4 regions of the Kosakonia sacchari SP1 genome follow, and region 4 is predicted to be linked to each of the others. Evidence: predicted binding sites of a transcription regulator. Region 4 holds the regulator's gene; each other region holds the start of a gene.

Region 1 (5,547 bases), 920 kb from region 4:
TCACGCGCGGCGTCGGCTGCCGCCCAGTCTTTTGCTTTACGCGCATCGAGGCGCTGCTGGATAAGCTTTTCGATCTCAGCCACTTCGCTGTCATCCGCCTGCGCACCGCTTTGCAGGAAAAGATCCGGATCCTGCTCCAGCAGACCCAAAACGCTGGCCAGTTCACGCAGCTTTTTCGCCGCCGCATTCGCGCCCAGCGAATCCCCGTCGTGCTTCAGCGTATTCACTTCGCGCGCGAGGTCAAAAAGCACGGAATAGGCTTCCGGCGTGTTGAAGTCATCGTCCATCGCGTCGCAGAAGCGTTTCTGGAACAATTCACCGTTCTCAAAATAACGGTGTTCCGCGTTGTTGCTATCCGTACCACGCAGCGCGTTGTACAGACGCTCCAGCGCAGAGCGCGCCTGTTTCAGGTTCTCTTCGCTGTAGTTCAACTGACTGCGATAGTGACCGGACATCAGGAAGTAGCGCACGGTTTCCGCGTCGTAATACTTCAGCACGTCGCGCACGGTAAAGAAGTTGCCGAGCGATTTTGACATCTTCTCGCGATCAACCATCACCATGCCGGAGTGCATCCAGTAATTCACATATTCGCCATCATGCGCACAGGTTGACTGGGCGATTTCGTTTTCGTGGTGCGGAAACATCAGATCGGAACCGCCACCGTGGATATCGAAATGCGAACCCAGTTGTTTGCAGTTCATCGCCGAACACTCAATGTGCCAGCCTGGACGCCCTTCGCCCCACGGCGACGACCAGCTCGGCTCGCCGGGCTTGGACATTTTCCACAGCACGAAGTCCATCGGATTGCGTTTGACTTCCGCGACTTCGACGCGTGCCCCCGCCTGCAACTGATCCAGATCCTGGCGCGAAAGCTGACCGTAAGTCGGATCGGTCGGCACCGAGAACATCACATCGCCGTTTTCGGCAACGTAAGCATGTTCACGTTCCAGCAGGCGTTGGGTAATTTCAATAATTTCATGGATATGGTGCGTTGCGCGCGGTTCGCTGTCCGGGCGCAGGATGTTGAGCGCGTCAAAATCCTTATGCATCTCGACGATCATCCGGTCGACCAGCGCGACAAAACTTTCACCGTTTTCATTAGCGCGCTTAATGATTTTGTCGTCAATATCGGTGATATTGCGGACATATTTCAGCTTATAGCCGAGAAATCGCAAATAGCGGGATACCACGTCAAAGGCGACAAACGTACGGCCGTGACCGATATGACAGAGATCGTAAACGGTAATACCACACACGTACATGCCGACTTCCCCGGCATGAATAGGTTTGAATTCCTCTTTTTGGCGCGTCAGTGTATTAAAGATTTTTAACATCGAAGATTCCATGTGGACGTGTGTGGAACGAAAACCGCATATATTACCCGTAATTCAAACCCGAAGCAGCACACTTTGCAAGGTGATCCAGCCTCGCGGTTATGCTATAACAAGCGACTATCTCTGACCCACTGGCGGGTCTACGCACTACACTATCAGAACAGGATGCAATAATGGTTACTTTCCACACTAATCACGGCGACATCGTAATCAAAACCTTTGATGACAAAGCGCCTGAAACAGTTAAAAACTTCCTGGACTACTGCCGTGAAGGTTTCTACAACAACACGATTTTCCACCGTGTTATCAATGGCTTTATGATTCAGGGCGGCGGTTTCGAACCGGGCATGAACCAGAAAGTCACCAAAGACCCGATCAAAAACGAAGCCAACAACGGTCTGAAAAACACCCGTGGTACGCTGGCAATGGCGCGTACTCAGGCGCCGCACTCCGCTACCGCACAGTTCTTCATCAACGTGGCGGATAACGACTTCCTGAACTTCAGCGGCGAAAGCGTGCAGGGCTGGGGCTACTGCGTATTTGCCGAAGTGGTTGAAGGTATGGACGTTGTTGACAAGATCAAAGGCGTTTCTACCGGCCGCAGCGGCATGCACCAGGATGTGCCGAAAGAAGATGTTGTGATTGAAAGCGTGGACGTCAGCGAGTAATTGGTGGCGACACTCTTTATCGCAGATTTGCATCTGCAAACAGAAGAACCGGCGATCACCGCCGGTTTTCTGCGTTTTTTGGCCGGTACGGCGCGTGAAGCCGATGCGCTCTACATTTTGGGCGATCTGTTTGAAGCGTGGATCGGCGACGACGATCCCAACCCGCTACATCAGCAAATAGCACACGCGATTAAAGCTCTCGTCGATAGCGGCGTCCCGTGCTATTTCATTCACGGCAACCGCGATTTTCTGCTCGGTAAACGCTTTGCTCAGGCCAGTGGAATGCAGCTTTTACCGCAAGAGCAGGTTCTCAATTTGTATGGCCGCAACGTGCTGATTATGCATGGCGATACGCTCTGCACCGACGATGCCGGTTACCAGGCCTTTCGCGCCAAAGTGCACCAACCCTGGCTGCAAACGCTGTTCCTCACCCTGCCGCTGTTTATCCGCCGCCGTATTGCCGCGAAAATGCGCGCGGGTAGCAAAGCGGCTAACAGCAGCAAGTCGCTTTCGATTATGGATGTGAACCAGCACGCTGTGGTGGAAGCCATGGAAAAACACCAGGTGCAGTGGTTGATCCACGGTCATACCCATCGCCCGGCAGTGCATGAACTCACCGCGAATAACGCCCCCGCATTCCGTGCCGTTTTAGGTGCATGGCACAGCGAAGGTTCGATGGTGCGCGTCAGCGAGAGCGATGTCGAACTGATTCATTTCCCTTTCTGAATACGCTTGCGATCAGGCGTCAAACGCGTGAAACATCGCTACGCAACCGTTTTCCTTGCCCGTTTTACATGCTATTCTCTGTGCCCTCTTATGTAGTCTGAAGCACACCCACAGGAGTTTTGAGACGTATGTCTTCAAGCAACCAACCGGCGCGCATCGCCATTGTTATGGGCTCGAAAAGCGACTGGGCCACCATGCAATTCGCCGCAGAAATCCTCGATACCCTGAACGTTCCGCACCATGTTGAAATCGTCTCCGCACACCGCACCCCGGATAAACTGTTTAGCTTCGCCGAAAGCGCGGAACAAAACGGTTTTCAGGTAATTATTGCTGGTGCCGGTGGCGCGGCGCATCTGCCGGGCATGATCGCGGCGAAAACACTGGTGCCGGTGCTGGGTGTGCCGGTACAAAGCGCTGCGTTAAGCGGTGTGGACAGCCTCTATTCTATCGTGCAGATGCCGCGTGGCATCCCAGTGGGGACGCTGGCGATTGGCAAAGCCGGTGCGGCCAACGCCGCGCTGCTGGCCGCACAGATCCTGGCGCAGCATGATGCGCAACTGCACCAGCGTCTGGCGGACTGGCGCAAATCTCAAACCGATGAGGTGCTGGATAATCCGGATCCGAGAGGCGCGGAATGAAACAGGTTTGTGTATTAGGCAATGGTCAGCTTGGCCGGATGTTGCGCCAGGCCGGTGAACCGCTCAGCATTGCGGTCTGGCCTGTCGGGCTGGACGACGCCCCGGAAGCCGTTCCCTTTCAGCAAAGTGTAATCACCGCCGAAATCGAACGCTGGCCGGAAACGGCGTTAACGCGCGAACTGGCGCGCCACCCGGCGTTTGTTAACCGCGATGTGTTTCCGATCATTGCCGATCGCCTGACGCAAAAACAGTTATTCGACAAACTCGAACTGGCTACCGCGCCGTGGCAGTTACTGGCGGATAAAAGTGAATGGCCTGCCGTGTTTTCCCGCCTGGGGGAACTGGCGATTGTTAAGCGCCGCGTGGGGGGCTATGACGGTCGCGGGCAGTGGCGTTTACGCGCAGACGAAACGGATCAGTTGCCGGATGACTGCTACGGCGAGTGCATTGTTGAACAGGGCATCAATTTTTCCGGTGAAGTGTCGCTGGTCGGCGCGCGCGCGCGTGATGGCAGCACCGTTTTCTACCCGCTGACGCACAATCTGCATCAGGATGGCATTTTGCGTACCAGCGTGGTTTTCCCGCAGGCTAATGCCGCCCAGCAACAGCAGGCGGAAAACATGCTTTCTGCCATCATGCATGAGCTGAACTACGTCGGCGTGATGGCGATGGAGTGCTTCGTCACGCCGGGCGGGTTACTGATTAACGAACTGGCGCCGCGCGTGCATAACAGCGGCCACTGGACGCAGAATGGCGCGTCTATCAGCCAGTTTGAACTGCATCTGCGTGCGGTGGTGGATCTGCCGTTGCCACCGCCAGTGGTTAACAGCCCGTCGGTGATGATCAACCTGATTGGCAGCGACCTGAACTACGACTGGTTAAAGCTGCCGCTGGTGCACCTGCACTGGTATGACAAAGAGGTGCGTCCGGGGCGCAAAGTGGGTCATTTGAACCTGAACGATGATGACACCGCCCGTCTGAGCGCCACGCTGGAAGCGCTGGTGCCGCTGTTGCCGCCGGAGTACGCGAGCGGCATTGCCTGGGCGCAGTCAAAACTGCAGTAATCTCCCGCCGGGGAATTGATCTCCCCTGTTCGGGGCGTAAAATCTGCACGCTGGTGGGGTTACCACCAGCGTTTTGCAGAAGGAAGCCCAATGAACGACGCCACGGATTATCTCGCCCTCCTGCGGGATGAAACGCCGCTTATTGATGTTCGCGCACCGGTTGAGTTCGCCAAAGGTGCCATGCCCGCCGCCATCAATCTGCCCTTAATGAACGACCGCGAACGTGCGGCTGTGGGCACCTGCTATAAACGCGAAGGGGCAGAAGCCGCGCTTCGCCTGGGGCATAAACTGGTCAATGGCGAAACCCGCGAACAACGCATCGAAGCATGGCGGCAAGCCTGCGCGCAATATCCGCAGGGTTACCTTTGTTGCGCCCGTGGCGGGCAGCGTTCACATATCGTTCAGCAATGGTTACGTGAACGCCAGATTCACTATCCGCTGGTGATCGGCGGTTATAAAGCGCTGCGCCAGTCCGCGATAGAAGCCACACAACAACAGATGCAACGCCCGGCGCTGCTGGTGGGTGGCTGCACCGGGAGTGGCAAAACGTTGCTGGTGCGTTCGCAGCGTAACGGCATCGATCTTGAAGGCCTCGCCCGACATCGCGGTTCCTCGTTTGGCCGGACGTTACAACCGCAGCGTTCACAGGCCAGCTTCGAAAACCAGCTGGCGGCGGCATTACTGAAAGTGACGCCCGCGTTCTGGCTACTGGAAGACGAAAGCGCCGCGATTGGGGCGAACCACCTGCCAGAGGTAGTACGCGCGAGAATGGCGCAATCGCCGCTGGTAGTGGTGGACGATCCCTTTGCACAACGCCTGGAGCGTTTGCGCGTCGACTATTTCGTCGCGATGCACGCGGCGTTTATCACCCGCGACGGAGAGGAAGAAGGCTGGCGTCAGTATGCGGAATATCTGCGCCACGGGCTTTTTGCCATTCGCCGCCGTCTGGGGTTACAGCGCTATGCGGAATTGACGCGGCACCTGGAAAACGCGCTGGGCCAGCAGCAGCGCAGCGGCAGTACCGAGGGGCACTTCGCGTGGCTCGTGCCGCTGCTGGAGGAGTACTACGATCCGATGTACCGCTACCAGCTTGAAAAGCGCGCGAAAGCCATTCGCT
Region 2 (5,547 bases), 1.4 Mb from region 4:
TACCTTGTGCGACTTGCTGTGCGCTGCTACCGGAATCTATTGCCTGGCGAGCGGCGTCAAGCATATCCAGCGCGTGTTCATAGACACTTTTCCCCGTCTCGCTAAGCGCCAGTTTCCGCGTAGTGCGGTGCAACAGTTTGCTGCCTAACTCGCGCTCAAGACGCGATACGCTGCGGCTGATAGCGGAAGGAGTGGCACCGGAAACCCGCGCAGCGGCGGAAAAACTGCCTTGTTCCACAATCAACACGAAGGTGGCAAGGTCGGGAAGCAGAGAGATATTCATTTGTGCATACCAGGCAAAGGTGCAATGAATATAAGCGGGATTATCGCTTTAGGAGTATGAAATATACTCTTCTCCTTTAGAGGAGAACAGCCGATGACAGAACGTCTTTATTACACCCACGATGCGCTGGAATGCACTGCCCGGTTAATACGCACTACCGCGCAGGATGATGGCCGTTATGCGGTGGTGATGGATCAGACCCTTTTTCACCCGCAGGGCGGCGGGCAGCCTGCGGATAAAGGCTGGATCAATGGTGTCGTGGTTGAAAGTGTCCTTCAGCAAGATGACGAGATTATTCATCTCCTGGCCCAACCCTTGCCCCGCGAGGAGGTCACTTTACAGGTTGATGCGGTTTCCAGGGCGCTACACACCCATTTACACTCCGCCGGGCATTTGATTGGTTATGCGGGAGAGTTGCATGGCTGGCAACCGATTAAAGCGCACCACTGGCCGGGAGAAGGGCGGATTACATTTAACGCAACCGACAGTGCCTGCGTGCCTGATATTGATGCGCTCAGCGAGCATATCGCGCGCTGGCAGGCGGCTGCATTGCCTCGCATCGTTACCTTTGACGCGGGACGTCGCAACGTGCGTTTTGGCGATCTTCCCGCCTATGGCTGCGGAGGAACCCATGTCCCCTCGCTGGCGGCGCTTGGTCAGGTGGTTATTAGTAATATTAAAATCAAAAAAGGTCAGCTTATTGTGTATTACACGGTGCAATGAGCCTTTCTGAACGCGCGCTTCGTCGTATCATGCCTTTTACTGATATTTCCGGCTGTATATCATTAATTTCTTATTATCGGTGTTTTCGGCTGGTCGCCCCGACACGGGCTGGTTAATCTGGAAACGATTCTTACGCATTTTTTTAACAAAAGAGCACAACTATGCATGATGCACCAATCCGCGTAGCCATCGCGGGTGCTGGCGGGCGTATGGGCCGCCAGCTGATTCAGGCAACACTGGCAATGGACGGCGTTGAACTTGGCGCGGCGCTGGAACGCGAAGGTTCCTCTCTGCTGGGAAGCGACGCCGGTGAACTGGCTGGCGCGGCGAAAACGGGTGTGACTGTGCAGAGCAGTCTTGAGGCGGTGAAAGAGGATTTCGATGTTTTTATCGATTTCACCCGCCCGGAAGGCACGCTGGCACACCTGGCTTTCTGTCGCCAGCACCGCAAAGGAATGGTAATTGGCACCACCGGCTTTGATGACGCGGGCAAGCAGGCCATTACCGAGGCGGCACAAGATATCGCCATTGTTTTTGCTGCTAACTTTAGCGTTGGCGTCAATGTCATGCTGAAACTGCTGGAGAAAGCGGCGAAAGTTATGGGTGATTACACCGATATCGAAATTATCGAAGCGCACCATCGCTACAAAGTCGATGCCCCGTCGGGGACGGCACTGGCGATGGGCGAGGCGATTGCCGGTGCACTGAATAAAGATTTAAAAACGTGTGCGGTTTACGCGCGCGAAGGGCACACCGGCGAGCGTGTTCCCGGCACGATTGGCTTTTCCACGGTGCGTGCAGGCGACATCGTCGGCGAACATACGGCGATGTTCGCCGATATTGGCGAACGTGTTGAAATCACACATAAAGCATCCAGTCGCATGACGTTTGCCAATGGTGCGGTTCGCTCCGCTTTATGGCTGAAAGGAAAGAGTAATGGTCTTTTTGATATGCGAGATGTGCTTGATCTCAACAATTTATAAGGTTTATTACCCATCGTGATGTGGTTGTTGCAGTCATAATCAATTGATTGCAAAGGGCAATATTTTATTGCCCTTTTATTTTTCCTTTTTCATGCTTCATTTTATACAAACCTGACATAATCTCTGTTTATCTAGCTGTTTTATGTTTCTCAATTGTAAATTTTGACCATCTGGTCTACATTTTTGCTATCCGTCGTAAGGAAATGCAATTTTCTCAGCGCGCAAGCGTTTTCCCTGTGAGTTTGTCTGATCTTTTTATCGATTAAATCCAGTAAAAAGTGGCAGTGGCGTAAAACAATAAGAAAAATACCGGAGAAAAGTTGACTTTTAACCGACATCTCTCCAGAATGCCGCCGTTTGCCAAAAATCCACGGCAAGCAAATTTGCATTGATTTAGGCTCTCAATATGAATTAATATGCAAATAAAGTGAGTGAATATTCTCTGGAGGGTGTTTTGATTAAGTCAGCGCTATTGGTTCTGGAAGACGGAACCCAGTTTCACGGTCGGGCCATAGGGGCAACGGGCACGGCGGTTGGGGAAGTCGTTTTCAATACTTCAATGACCGGTTATCAAGAAATCCTCACTGATCCTTCCTATTCCCGCCAAATCGTTACTCTTACTTATCCTCATATCGGCAATGTCGGCACTAACTCCGCTGACGAAGAATCCTCTCAGGTACATGCGCAAGGCCTGGTCATTCGCGACCTGCCGTTGATTGCGAGCAACTTCCGCAGTACCGAAGACCTCTCTTCTTATCTTAAGCGCCATAACATTGTGGCGATTGCCGATATCGATACTCGTAAGTTGACGCGTCTGCTGCGTGAAAAGGGCGCGCAGAACGGCTGCATCATCGCGGGTGATAACGTTGATGCCGCGCTGGCGCTGGAAAAAGCGAAAGCTTTCCCGGGCCTGAACGGTATGGACCTGGCGAAAGAAGTCACAACGACGGAAACCTACAGCTGGACGCAAGGCAGCTGGACTCTGGCGGATGACCTGCCGCCAGCGAAGAGCGAGAGTGAACTGCCGTACCACGTTGTGGCATACGATTACGGCGCAAAACGCAACATTCTGCGCATGCTGGTAGACAGAGGTTGCCGACTGACAGTCGTTCCGGCGAAAACCCCGGCTGCCGATGTGCTGAAACTCAATCCGGATGGCATTTTCCTGTCCAACGGCCCTGGCGACCCGGCACCGTGCGATTACGCCATCGAGGCAATTAAAACCTTCCTTGAAACGGATATTCCGGTGTTCGGTATCTGTCTGGGTCATCAGTTGCTGGCGCTGGCGAGCGGTGCGAAGACGGTGAAAATGAAATTTGGTCACCACGGCGGTAACCATCCGGTAAAAGATATCGATAACAATACTGTGATGATCACTGCGCAGAACCACGGTTTCGCGGTTGATGAAGCGTCAATGCCTGCAAACCTGCGCGTAACGCACAAATCGCTTTTCGATGGCACGTTGCAAGGCATTCACCGCACCGATAAACCGGCGTTTAGTTTCCAGGGACACCCGGAAGCAAGTCCTGGCCCGCACGACGCCGCGCCGCTGTTTGACCACTTTATTGAGTTAATCGAGCAGTATCGTCATACCGCCAAATAATCAGGAGAAAAGAGCAATGCCAAAACGTACAGACCTAAAAAGCATCCTGATCCTTGGCGCTGGCCCGATTGTTATCGGCCAGGCATGTGAATTTGACTACTCTGGCGCGCAAGCGTGTAAAGCGCTGCGTGAAGAGGGTTACCGCGTCATTCTGGTCAACTCCAACCCGGCGACCATTATGACCGACCCGGAGATGGCCGATGCGACCTATATCGAGCCGATCCACTGGGAAGTGGTCCGCAAAATTATCGAAAAAGAGCGCCCGGACGCGGTTCTGCCGACCATGGGCGGCCAGACCGCGCTGAACTGCGCGCTGGAACTGGAACGCCAGGGCGTGCTGGAAGAGTTTGGCGTCACCATGATTGGCGCGACGGCCGATGCGATTGATAAAGCGGAAGACCGCCGTCGCTTCGACATTGCGATGAAAAAAATCGGCCTCGACACGGCGCGTTCCGGTATCGCGCATACCATGGATGAAGCGCTGGCTGTCGCGGCTGATGTCGGTTATCCGTGCATTATTCGCCCCTCCTTTACCATGGGTGGCACCGGCGGCGGTATCGCGTATAACCGCGAAGAGTTCGAAGAGATTTGTGCCCGCGGTCTTGATCTTTCACCTACCAATGAGCTGCTGATTGATGAGTCGCTGATTGGCTGGAAAGAGTATGAGATGGAAGTGGTGCGCGATAAGAACGATAACTGCATCATTGTCTGCTCGATTGAAAACTTCGACGCTATGGGCATCCACACCGGTGATTCCATCACCGTGGCTCCCGCGCAAACGCTGACCGATAAAGAGTATCAAATCATGCGTAACGCCTCGATGGCGGTACTGCGTGAAATCGGCGTTGAAACCGGCGGCTCTAACGTACAGTTCGCGGTAAACCCAAAAAATGGTCGCCTGATTGTTATCGAAATGAACCCGCGAGTATCGCGTTCTTCGGCGCTGGCGTCGAAAGCGACCGGTTTCCCGATTGCGAAAGTAGCGGCGAAACTGGCGGTGGGTTACACGCTTGATGAGCTGATGAACGATATCACCGGCGGGCGTACCCCGGCCTCGTTCGAACCGTCTATCGATTATGTTGTGACCAAAATTCCACGCTTCAACTTCGAGAAATTTGTGGGGGCGAATGACCGCCTGACCACGCAGATGAAATCTGTTGGTGAAGTGATGGCGATTGGCCGTACCCAACAAGAATCAATGCAGAAAGCGCTGCGCGGTCTGGAAGTGGGCGCGACCGGTTTCGACCCGAAAGTGAGCCTTGAAGACCCGGAAGCCCTGACGAAAATCCGCCGCGAGCTGAAAGACGCAGGCGCTGAGCGTATCTGGTACATCGCCGATGCGTTCCGCGCGGGCTTGTCTGTTGATGGCGTGTTCAACCTGACCAATATCGACCGCTGGTTCCTGGTGCAAATCGAAGAGCTGGTGCGCCTGGAAGAGCAGGTTGCAAGCGTGGGCATCAACGGTCTTGACGCTGACTTCCTGCGCACTCTGAAGCGTAAAGGTTTTGCCGATGCGCGGCTTGCAACCCTGGTCGGCGTGCGCGAAGCGGAAATCCGCAAACTGCGCGACCAGTACAACCTGCATCCGGTTTATAAGCGTGTGGATACCTGTGCTGCGGAGTTCGCGACCGATACCGCTTACATGTACTCCACCTATGAAGAAGAGTGCGAAGCCAACCCTAACCCGGATCGCGAAAAAATCATGGTGCTCGGCGGCGGACCAAACCGTATCGGCCAGGGCATTGAGTTCGACTACTGCTGCGTACACGCGTCGCTGGCGCTGCGCGAAGATGGTTACGAGACCATCATGGTCAACTGCAACCCGGAAACAGTGTCGACCGATTACGACACCTCTGACCGTCTCTACTTCGAACCGGTTACTTTCGAAGATGTGCTGGAAATTGTGCGTATCGAAAAACCGAAAGGCGTTATCGTGCAGTACGGCGGGCAGACGC
Region 3 (5,547 bases), 2.2 Mb from region 4:
GCAGTAACCGGTACCAAAAATCTCCGCCCGCGTTTTTTGCAGATAGCGACCTTCAGCGATATGGCGCAGGTTTTCCTGCTCCGGCAACAGCGCGATATCGGTCAGCGTTTCCCGCTTACTTTTGCCCTTTAAGGCATTCATAAGCTGTTGCGCGAACAGACGGCAGCTGGCGAGCGCTTCCGGCGCGGCGTGCGTCGTGCGTGAAGAGGCTTGTGCATATTCCAGCACTTGCGCTTGATCCGGAAAGAACCATAGCACGACAGGCGCCAGACGCATCAGCGAGCCGTTACCGGCTGTTCGCGGATTGCTGGAACCGGCAAACGGTTCGCCATCATTGGCGAACTTCTGCAGCGCGCTGGCAACGGTCATGCCTATATCAAAACAGTGACCCGTAGAGCTTAAATAGCCCCACTTCCACCAGTTCAGATAACGGTTCATCTGATCCTTTGCGTCAAACCCGTTACAGGTGACCAGACTTTCCGCAAGGCACAGCGCCATTGAGGTATCATCAGTCCATTGCCCGGCCTGTAAATGAAACGGGCCGCCGCCGACCATCCCGGTCACGGGTGGAAAGGAGTCCTTCGCGCTGAACTCAACTGTGGTACCAACCGCATCTCCTGCGGCCAGCCCAAGCATGCAACCCTGATAACGTGCTAGTAATTCAGACATCTGTTGCGCTCCTGTCGCTCTCCATCAGGAGAAATCGGCCCACAGCCGCAGCTTCCCACAATGCAGACAGCGGAAGAGATACCCCTGGCAATCACCGCCGTCGAGCAGGTATTCGGGCAGCTTCTCGTAATCAATGCCGAAAGCATCGCAGTCGGCCTGCAGATCGGCAAATTGGTCCAGCTTGTCGGCAATCTCTTTCCAGCCTACGTACCCTTCGAAGGCGCAGAAATCATTACAGTGCGCCAGCCAGAACTCCTGCTGCCAGCCACAATATCCCGGCGTTCTTTCGGTCAATTCAATCACGCTGGCTTCCGGCCAGGGATTTTTAAAGCCGGTAAATTCGCCTTCGTCGTCGAACTCGCTTTCTATGCCCTCCAGAGAGGATTCATCCTGAAAGCTACCGCCAAATTTCTCTGCGGCTGCACCGTCTGCAATACACCATGGGCAGAGATAATCGACATCTTGCTGGGTATAGAACGGGTTGGTGTAGTAGACATTGGTCGGCTGCTGACAGCAGGCGCAGGTGACCGTTTTGTCTTCAGAGAACACCCCGGTTTCCAGAGGTTGCGGGTGATATTTAAATACCGGTAGAGGGCGATGTGTCTGGGCCATAAAAACATCCTGTTTAGTGGTTTAGATTAACGCGTAACATGCCACCCGCGAGCGCGCCACAGCTCTGGCAACTGCGCCAAATCAGTGAACGTAGTCACTTTTGGGTGGTCGATGGGTTTGTTATGCGGATCGGCGCAGAAGTAAAATACTTCCATCCCTGCCGCGATACCAGATTGCGCCCCGGCGGTGGAATCATCCACCAGAATACAGTTTGCCGGATCGACATTAAGCGCTTTAGCTGCATGGTACATTATCGCCGGATCGGGCTTCCAGCGTTGGATGTCATAGCCGCTAAACAGTTTTTCAGGAAAGTGATGTAGCATTCCAAGTTTGCCCAAAGAGTGTTGCATTTTGCTGACGGGGCCATTAGAAACGACGCACATAGGAATATCCACCGCGTCCAGCAATGCATTCGCACCGGTAATCACTTCCAGCTCGCTGTCAAACAGACGCGCCACTTCCGCGCGGTACACCGGCTCCAGCGCGCTTTTATCCAGCGGTTTACCGTACTCCTCGCCGATAACGTCGATGATTTCATACAGTTTCATACCCTTAAATCGTTTAAAAACCTCGTCGAGATCGAGCGAAATACCAAACGCTTCAAACATATGCACGTACGCGCGGGAACAAATTACTTCACTGTCGACCAGGGTGCCGTCACAGTCGAAAAATACCGCTTCAATGTGGGACATGCCGTTTCCTGTTTTATTGCAAGTTTAACGTTTACTTAACGCAGATTACGGGACGCAATCGTTGCCGTATAAGCAAATTCAATGAAAAAAAGTGTGTGATAACCGTCAACATTGTCTCATTTTGGTATAGGATAGCGACGAATTTTCCCTCCTATTCCGGAAATTGATAATGAGCCAACAACACACTACCCACGCTTCAGGCCAGGGGTTGCTTGACCGCGTGTTTAAACTGCGCGAGCACGGTACTTCGGCACGCACCGAAGTGATCGCCGGTTTCACGACGTTTTTGACGATGGTGTATATCGTTTTTGTTAACCCCCAGATTCTGGGCGTCGCCGGAATGGATACCAGCGCAGTATTTGTAACAACTTGCCTGATTGCCGCTTTTGGCAGCATTTTGATGGGGCTGGTGGCGAATTTGCCGGTCGCACTGGCGCCGGCCATGGGTCTGAATGCTTTCTTTGCGTTCGTGGTGGTTGGCGCAATGGGCCTCTCCTGGCAGATTGGCATGGGCGCGATTTTCTGGGGCGCGGTCGGTCTGCTGCTGTTAACCATTTTCCGCGTCCGTTACTGGATGATTGCCAATATCCCGGTGAGCCTGCGTGTTGGTATTACCAGCGGTATTGGTTTGTTTATTGGCATGATGGGGCTGAAAAACGCCGGTGTTATCGTCGCCAACAAAGAGACGCTGGTGAGCATTGGCAACCTGACATCTCACAGTGTCCTGCTGGGCGTGCTCGGTTTCTTTATCATCGCGATTCTGGCGTCGCGCAACATTCACGCCGCGGTGCTGATCTCTATTGTTGTGACAACGCTGCTGGGCTGGCTGATGGGTGATGTGCAGTACCACGGCATCGTTTCCGCACCACCGAGCGTTGCGTCTGTTGTCGGCAACGTTGACCTGGCAGGTTCGTTTAACATCGGTCTGGCTGGCGTGATCTTCTCGTTTATGCTGGTAAACCTGTTCGACTCTTCCGGTACGCTGATTGGCGTGACGGATAAAGCCGGGCTGGTGGATGAGAGCGGCAAATTCCCGCGCATGAAGCAGGCGCTGTACGTTGACAGCATCTCTTCGGTCGCCGGTTCGTTTATCGGCACCTCTTCCGTGACGGCGTATATCGAATCATCTTCTGGCGTGTCTGTCGGCGGGCGTACCGGCCTGACCGCGGTGGTGGTTGGTCTGCTGTTCTTGCTGGTTATCTTCCTGTCGCCGCTGGCGGGCATGGTTCCGGCGTATGCCGCTGCTGGTGCGCTGATTTATGTTGGTGTGCTGATGACCTCCAGTCTCGCGCGCGTGAAATGGGAAGATATGACAGAAGCCGTACCCGCGTTTATCACTGCGGTGATGATGCCGTTTAGCTTCTCGATTACCGAAGGTATCGCACTCGGCTTTATCTCTTACTGTGTGATGAAGATTGGCACCGGTCGTTTGCGCGATCTGAGCCCGTGTGTGCTGGTGGTTGCGGTGTTGTTCCTGCTGAAAATCATTTTTATTGACGCGCATTAATCTTTCTCCCTCTCCCGTAAGGGAGAGGGAGTTACCACTACCGCTTAACGCGCTGAATATAATCACCAAAAGCCGTTAGCTGCCCGGTCAAATGGTCGAGCGTACTTTGATCAACCACTTCTCCCGTTTGCTGATCCACCTTGTTCTGGATCACGCCGCCCATAAACTCCGGCTTGTTCATTACCATCGCATCCAGGAACACCAGGATCTGACGCAAATGATACTGGCAGCGTGCGCCGCCAATCGCGCCCATTGAACTGGTCTGGATCAAAACCGGTTTTCCGGCCAGCGGTTGCTCAGGCAGACGCGATAGCCAGTCGATGGCGTTCTTCAGGCCACCTGGCACGGAGTAGTTATACTCTGGAGTCACAATGACCACGCCATCCGCTGCGCGAATTTGTGCCGCAATTGCTTCCACATTTTGCGGGAAACCTTCTTCTTGCTGGATATCCGCGTCATACAGTGGGATATCAGCAATGGAAGTCAGTGGCGTCACTTCCATTCCTGCCGGAGCAAGTTTCGGTAACGTGCGTGCAACCATGGCATTAAATGAGCCTTTGCGCAGGCTCCCGAGAAGTGTCACAACCTTGAGTTCAGCAGACATAATGACTCCTGTGTAGGGATCAATTAAGGATAAGCGCTTTTTCCGCAGGCAGGCTGGTGAATCGCATTAAGCGGGACGCGGGATCGTTAGCGCGCGTTTGCACATCAGAAAGATAACGCCACCCTTTTTGACTGTCGAATTCCCAGATCTTCAGGCTTTCGATTGCCGGACTCACCGCGACCGACCAAATCAGCACATCTTCCGCGTCACACATCACTTCCACCTGTGACAGCTGCGCGGCGCGAAGACGCCCGGATCCTGGCAATAACTGTAACTGGCCCGGCTCATCCTGCATCTGGTGCAGTAGCTTCATTACGCTCTGGCGTATGGTCAAAAGCTGGGTTTGCGCTTCGTTAGCATCGTTTTGGTTGTTGATCCACAACTGCTCATTATTGGTGAACGTGTGTTTATGCCCATGCGGGCTATGAAAACTACGCGTTGCGCGCTGTAGCTCCATATCCAGCCCGCATTCGCCTTCGGTAGTGATCGCCACACCGACCATGTTCCCGGCATACGCCAGTGAGAAGTGTGGCAGGCTGTTGTCGACAAATCTCGGTCTTCCGCTTGGCTCAACTTCGATTTCCGGCAGTTCACTCGCGCCGTAAAGCATAAACAGCATTTCGGCGAGTAACGCGCGGGAAGCGAGAAAGCGTGAGCGGCGATGTTCAGGAAGCTGGCGCGCCGTATCATGGCAGGCTAGTGGTAACCGGGTAGAGATGAGATTCCCTTCTGAGAGGATCCCTCTTGCAAAGTGCGTCGCCATTTTTCTCTCCGTGATAATGGTCTGAGTTGATCGAATCGATAATCAATATTATCGCCCATACTGCATAGGTTTTAATGCGGAAATTCGCATCTGAAAAGTCCTAATGGGGATATTTACACTTTCTTTCGCTGATCCGAAACACTTTAGGAAAATCTACCGTAGTAACACAAACGGCCGTTAAAACGGCCGCCATGTCATTACTTACCAATACAGAAACTTGAGAAAATGCGTCCCAGCAAATCGTCTGAGGTAAATTCGCCAGTGATTTCACTTAAGTTCTGCTGTGCCAGGCGCAGCTCTTCGGCAAGCAGTTCACCCGCCCATGCACCTAACAGCTGCGATTTGCCCTGTTGCAGATGCTCTGCGGCCGTTTCCAGCGCTTGTAAATGACGACGACGCGCGAGGAAGCCGCCCTCCATGCTGGTGTCAAAGCCCATACTCTGTTTAAGATGCTGACGTAACACATCCACACCTTCACCGGTTCGTGCTGACAGACGAACAAGTGAGTGATTATTCACTTCACTAAGACCCAGCGGTTCGCCAGTTACGTCGGCTTTATTGCGCACCACGGTAATCGGTAGTTTCGCTGGCAAACGGGCAATAAAATCAGGCCAGATCGCCGCCGGGTCAACGGCATCGGTAGTGGTGCCATCCACCATAAACAGCACGCGGTCGGCTTGCTCGATCTCCTGCCAGGCGC
Region 4 (5,547 bases):
CGATCTGGTGTTCTTCCGTACCCAGGGCCGTGGTACAGCCGATCACGTTGGCGTGTACGTCGGTAATGGTAAATTCATTCAGTCTCCGCGTAGCGGCCAGGATATTCAGGTCACCTCGCTGAGTGAAGATTACTGGCAGCGTCATTATGTCGGCGCGCGTCGCGTCGTGACGCCGAAAACCATTCGCTAACCCCTCACCTGCCGCATCGGCGGCAGGTAACTCCCTCTTTTGTGTGACCTTTCGATTTGCTACCCTAACCCGCACATCCAGTAGGGCTATTGGATGTCATTAAAATAATGAAAGGAGAATAGCAATGTCGTTTGAATTACCTGCATTACCGTATGCAAAAGACGCCCTGGCGCCGCATATCTCAGCCGAAACGCTGGAATACCACTATGGTAAACATCATCAGACGTATGTCACCAACCTCAACAACCTGATCAAAGGCAGCGCTTTTGAAGGTAAATCTCTGGAAGAGATTGTGAAAAGCAGCGAAGGCGGCGTGTTCAACAATGCCGCCCAGGTCTGGAACCATACCTTCTACTGGAACTGCCTGGCTCCGAATGCTGGCGGTGAACCGGCTGGTGAGCTGGCGGCGGCTATCGCCAAATCCTTCGGCAGCTTTGCCGAATTCAAAGCGCAATTCACCGATGCTGCGGTTAAAAACTTCGGTGCTGGCTGGACGTGGCTGGTGAAAAAAGCGGATGGCGCATTAGCCATTGTTTCAACGTCTAATGCGGGTACGCCGCTGACAAGCGACGCAACCCCGCTGTTAACCGTCGATGTGTGGGAACATGCGTATTACATCGATTATCGTAATGCGCGTCCGAACTACCTCGAACATTTCTGGGCGCTGGTAAACTGGTCATTCGTGGCCAAAAATTTAGCGGCATAAACGCGGCATAAAACAAAGGAGGGGCTAGCCCCTCCTTTTTTGCATTTGTGCTATTTATTCTGCTGCGGCACAGACACGTTCTGGCTGAGAGCGGCCAGAGAACAGCACCACCAGCAGACCCAGCCCGGCAATAATCGCCCCCATAACCGGGACGAAATCATAACCCAGCCCAGCGGAAATCACTGCTCCACCGGCTGCCGCGCCCAGCGCGTTACCGAGGTTAAAGGCACCGATATTGACTGAAGATGAAAGGCCAGGTGCTTCATGCGCAACGCGCATGACACGCATCTGCAACGGCGGAACCACCGCAAACGTCGCCGCGCCCCACACCACCATGCTGATGGCTGCGCCCACTTCACTGCGCGCCAGGAACGGGATCGCCAGCATGATGGCAATCAGCAGGATCAAAAAACCTTTCAGCGTGCCGGTGACCGAGCGATCCGCCAGTTTGCCGCCGAGATAGTTACCAATGGAGAAACCAACGCCAATCAACACCAGCATCGCCGTCACAAAAACGGGAGTGGCATCGGTAATGGTGTGCAGTACCGGCGCAATGTAGGTATACAGCGTGAACATGGCACCTGCGCCGAGCACAGTGGTCAGCAATGCGGACAACACTTGTGGGCGTACCAGTACCGACAGCTCTTTACGTACGTCCGGGCGCTCACCAGCACCACCTTTCGGCAACGAAAAGAACAGGCTCGCCATAGCAATCACACCCAGCCCGGCAGTGGCCATGAACGACATGCGCCAGCCAATGGTTTCACCCAGCCAGGTCGCGGCAGGTACACCGCCGATGTTAGCAATGGTCAGCCCCATAAACATGGTGGCGACTGCGCTGGCCTGCTTCTCTTTGGCAACCACGCTTGCTGCCACCACCGAACCAAGACCAAAGAAAGCGCCATGGTTCAGGCTAGTGACGATACGTGCCAGCATTAATGTGGTGTAATCCGGCGCGATCGCCGACAGCACGTTACCAAGCGTAAAAATTGCCATCAAAAAGATCAGGGCATTGCGTCTGCCGCGATGAGACAGCAACAACGTCATTAACGGCGCACCAACCATTACACCGATAGCGTAGGCGCTAATCAGCATCCCCGCTGCCGGAATAGAAACGTCAACGCCGCGGGCAATAACCGGCAGTAATCCCATCGGGGAAAACTCGGTAGTACCAATGCCGAAGGCGCCAATCGCCAGGGCAAGCAAAGGGAAATTAATTTTCATCTGTGACTCCAAAAAAGACATGCCGACTAGCGACCCTGTCGCTGAAGTCAAAAGTATGACAGCTATCACAAAAAACAGAAGTTAGCAGAATGACAAAAGATTATTGCAGAGGTGATAACAATAGCGGGGCAGAAAACCGAGGGAGAAGAGGCTCTCCCTCGCGATAGATCAATGCAGTGCAGCAGTCAGACCGCCGAAAACAATCAGGCTCAGAACGATGACGGTAGTGATTAAAGAATACTTCAGATCGGTGCTCATCAATTTTCCCCTTTTTAATTTCCCCACAAAAAGTGAGATAACGCATTTTTGCACAAATTATCTTAAAAATCTTGCGGGAATTCGCAGGAGAAACGTTTTAATACTTCCCCTTTTGCTCAAGATCAGACAAAATTCGACGCTAAATTTATTAGCGTACCGGCCATTGACTCCCCTCCTGACGTCCAGTGTCGTTTTCCCGGCGTACCGCACCCCCTTTGATGGGTACAGGGTGATTAAAGGCAAACGTTTACCTTAAGTATTATCAGGAGCTTATGATATGGTCTGGAGTGATATCTGATGGCAACGATTAAAGACGTAGCGAAACGAGCAAACGTTTCCACTACAACCGTATCACATGTAATTAACAAGACCCGTTTCGTCGCCGAAGAGACGCGCAACGCCGTGTGGGCAGCGATTAAAGAGCTGCACTATTCCCCCAGCGCTGTCGCCCGCAGCCTGAAAGTGAATCACACAAAATCGATCGGTTTGCTGGCTACCAGCAGTGAAGCGGCCTACTTTGCTGAAATTATTGAAGCCGTAGAGAAAAAGTGCTTCCAGAAGGGTTACACCCTGATCCTTGGCAATGCCTGGAATAGCCTCGAAAAACAGCGTGCTTACCTGTCGATGATGGCGCAAAAGCGTGTCGATGGCTTGCTGGTAATGTGTTCAGAATACCCGGAATCGCTGTTGAACATGCTGGAAGAGTACCGCCATATTCCGATGGTCGTGATGGACTGGGGCGAAGCGAAGGCCGACTTTACGGACTCCGTTATTGATAACGCCTTCGAAGGCGGTTATATGGCCGGTCGCTACCTTATTGATCGCGGACACCGCGATATTGGTGTGATCCCAGGCCCTCTGGAGCGTAACACTGGCGCTGGCCGTCTGGCTGGCTTTATGAAAGCGATGGAAGAAGCCCTTATCACCGTGCCGGAAAACTGGATCGTACAGGGCGATTTCGAGCCGGAATCCGGCTATCGCGCGATGCAGCAAATCCTCGGTCAGGCGCATCGCCCTACTGCGGTGTTTTGCGGTGGCGACATTATGGCGATGGGCGCGCTGTGTGCTGCCGATGAGATGGGTTTACGCGTACCGCAGGATATTTCCCTGATTGGTTATGACAATGTGCGTAACTCACGCTTCTTCACTCCGGCATTAACCACGATTCACCAGCCGAAAGATTCGCTGGGAGAAACGGCGTTTACCATGCTGCTTGATCGCATCGTCAACAAGCGCGAGGAGTCGCAGTCTATCGAAGTGCATCCGCGCCTGGTCGAGCGTCGCTCAGTGGCCGATGGCCCGTTCCGCGATTATCGCCGCTAATCGCTTATTACGGAGCCGTTAATTCGGCTCCCTTAACCATTCGTCATTCAGCGTTTCACTGTCCCCAAGATATTCCAGCAGCCAGTTTAACGCCGGGGAAGCCTCATTTTGTTGCCACGTCAGGCAGCACGCCGCGTCCGGGAAGGGGTTTTCCAGGTTCAGCGCGACCCAGTCACCGCTGTCGAGCCGCGGGCGGGCAAAGTGTGCCGGCACCATTCCCACGCACAGCCCTGCAGATAAGCACGCCTCCGACGACGCCCAATCAGGGACAATCACGCGTTTCTGATTATCCAGCAGCCAGGTAATACGTTTCGGCAACGAGCGGGACGTATCTTCCTGGATAAGTGAAGGCCAGTTGCGCAAGGTATCGTCGCTGAGCGGACCTGCCAGTGACGCCAGCGGATGACGACTGGAAACCACGCATTTCCAGCTCAGCATTCCCATATCGCGAAACGCATAACGCCCACCTACGGGGATGGCCTGCGTTGCGCCGATCGCCAGCTCAACCCGCCCGTCAGCAAGCGCATCCCAGACACCGTTAAAGACTTCCTGGTAAACCTGCAACTCAACATCACTGAAATGGCGATAGAAATCGACGATCAATTGCCGGGTACGTTCAGGTTTTACGATGTTGTCGACGGCAATTGCCAGTTGCCCGCGCCAGCCGTTGGCGATTTGCTGGCACTGCTGACGGGTGATCTGCATTTTTTTGATAACAGCTCGCCCTTCTTTCAAAAACCAGACCCCGGCAGGCGTGAGCTCAACATCACGATGGCGGCGTTCAAACAGCGGAACAGCCAGCCACTCCTCAAGCTGTCGCACGGTATAGCTCACCGCAGAAGGTACACGGTGTAACTCCTGCGCCGCGACGCTAAAACTGCCATTGCGCGCGACAGCATCAACCACTTCCAGTGAATATTCTGACCACATAATCTGCCTGCAAAAATTTTGAAACCACTACGCAAATATTAGCGTTTCACAAGCGCTAATGCACTCCTTACACTCGACAGCCCTGATTACCTGCAATTAAAGAGAAACACTAATGCAACCTGGCAACGGATTTTTAGTCTGGCTCGCGGGATTAAGCGTGCTCGGCTTTTTAGCCACTGATATGTACCTCCCCGCCTTCAGCGCGATACAGCAAGATTTACACACATCGTCTGCGGTGGTTAGCGCAACCTTAAGCCTGTTTCTGGCGGGCTTTGCCATTGCGCAACTGGTATGGGGGCCACTATCAGATCGCTATGGCCGCAAGCCGGTGTTGCTGGCCGGGCTGGCGATTTTCGCGCTGGGGTGTCTGGGAACATTATGGGTACGCGATGCAACCCTGTTGCTGGTGCTGCGCTTTGTGCAAGCGGTAGGCGTCTGCGCCGCGACAGTAAGCTGGCAGGCGCTGGTGACGGATAACTATCCCGCGCATCGCGTCAATCGCATCTTCGCCACCATTATGCCGCTCGTTGGTTTAACACCCGCTCTGGCACCGCTGCTGGGAGCCTGGATCCTTGCGCATTTCAACTGGCAGGCCATTTTCGCCACCTTACTGGCGATCACAGTGATTCTGATGATCCCGGCATGGCGACTGAAAGCACCGGCGAATAAGATTGAGCACCACGAACAATCGCTGACCTTTATGGATCTGCTGCGCGCCCGGGACTATCGCGGGAATGTGATTATCTATGCCGCCTGCTCGGCCAGTTTCTTCGCCTGGCTGACCGGTTCGCCGTTTATTCTTCACGAAATGGGTTATGGCCCATCGGTTATTGGCCTCAGTTATGTGCCGCAAACCATCGCCTTTTTGGTGGGCGGTTACGGTTGCCGTGCCGCGTTGCAGAAATGGCAGGGTTTT

What was found. Region 4 encodes PurR, which represses purine synthesis genes. Its sites were predicted from a motif close to CANGCAAACGTTTGCNTG; they were not measured.
Region 1: purE (5-(carboxyamino)imidazole ribonucleotide mutase) is a predicted target of PurR. The motif match lies at 2,768-2,785, and genes of this name have one in related genera.
Region 2: carA (glutamine-hydrolyzing carbamoyl-phosphate synthase small subunit) is a predicted target of PurR. The motif match lies at 2,208-2,225, and genes of this name have one in related genera.
Region 3: C813_RS46090 (NCS2 family permease) is a predicted target of PurR. The motif match lies at 2,025-2,042, and genes of this name have one in related genera.

Annotation. Positions count from the first base shown of each region.
Region 1 covers NZ_CP007215.2:3,635,487-3,641,033, forward strand. The annotation lists gene cysS (cysteine--tRNA ligase) at 1-1,334, opposite strand, end outside; gene ppiB (peptidylprolyl isomerase B) at 1,508-2,002, shown strand; gene lpxH (UDP-2,3-diacylglucosamine diphosphatase) at 2,006-2,728, shown strand; gene purE (5-(carboxyamino)imidazole ribonucleotide mutase) at 2,857-3,366, shown strand; gene purK (5-(carboxyamino)imidazole ribonucleotide synthase) at 3,363-4,430, shown strand; gene mnmH (tRNA 2-selenouridine(34) synthase MnmH) at 4,521-5,547, shown strand, end outside.
Region 2 covers NZ_CP007215.2:4,094,271-4,099,817, reverse strand. The annotation lists gene C813_RS42330 (LysR family transcriptional regulator) at 1-283, opposite strand, end outside; gene C813_RS42325 (alanyl-tRNA editing protein) at 377-1,006, shown strand; gene dapB (4-hydroxy-tetrahydrodipicolinate reductase) at 1,168-1,989, shown strand; gene carA (glutamine-hydrolyzing carbamoyl-phosphate synthase small subunit) at 2,444-3,592, shown strand; gene carB (carbamoyl-phosphate synthase large subunit) at 3,609-5,547, shown strand, end outside.
Region 3 covers NZ_CP007215.2:4,892,554-4,898,100, forward strand. The annotation lists gene C813_RS46075 (ADP-ribosylglycohydrolase family protein) at 1-669, opposite strand, end outside; gene cbrC (PF03691 family colicin E2 tolerance protein CbrC) at 694-1,281, opposite strand; gene yieH (6-phosphogluconate phosphatase) at 1,308-1,973, opposite strand; gene C813_RS46090 (NCS2 family permease) at 2,143-3,480, shown strand; gene C813_RS46095 (NADPH-dependent FMN reductase) at 3,518-4,084, opposite strand; gene C813_RS46100 (4'-phosphopantetheinyl transferase family protein) at 4,104-4,847, opposite strand; gene mnmE (tRNA uridine-5-carboxymethylaminomethyl(34) synthesis GTPase MnmE) at 5,045-5,547, opposite strand, start outside.
Region 4 covers NZ_CP007215.2:2,711,555-2,717,101, forward strand. The annotation lists gene C813_RS35770 (C40 family peptidase) at 1-190, shown strand, start outside; gene sodB (superoxide dismutase [Fe]) at 315-896, shown strand; gene C813_RS35780 (MFS transporter) at 951-2,120, opposite strand; gene cydH (cytochrome bd-I oxidase subunit CydH) at 2,289-2,378, opposite strand; gene purR (HTH-type transcriptional repressor PurR) at 2,676-3,701, shown strand; gene punR (DNA-binding transcriptional activator PunR) at 3,720-4,631, opposite strand; gene punC (purine nucleoside transporter PunC) at 4,744-5,547, shown strand, end outside.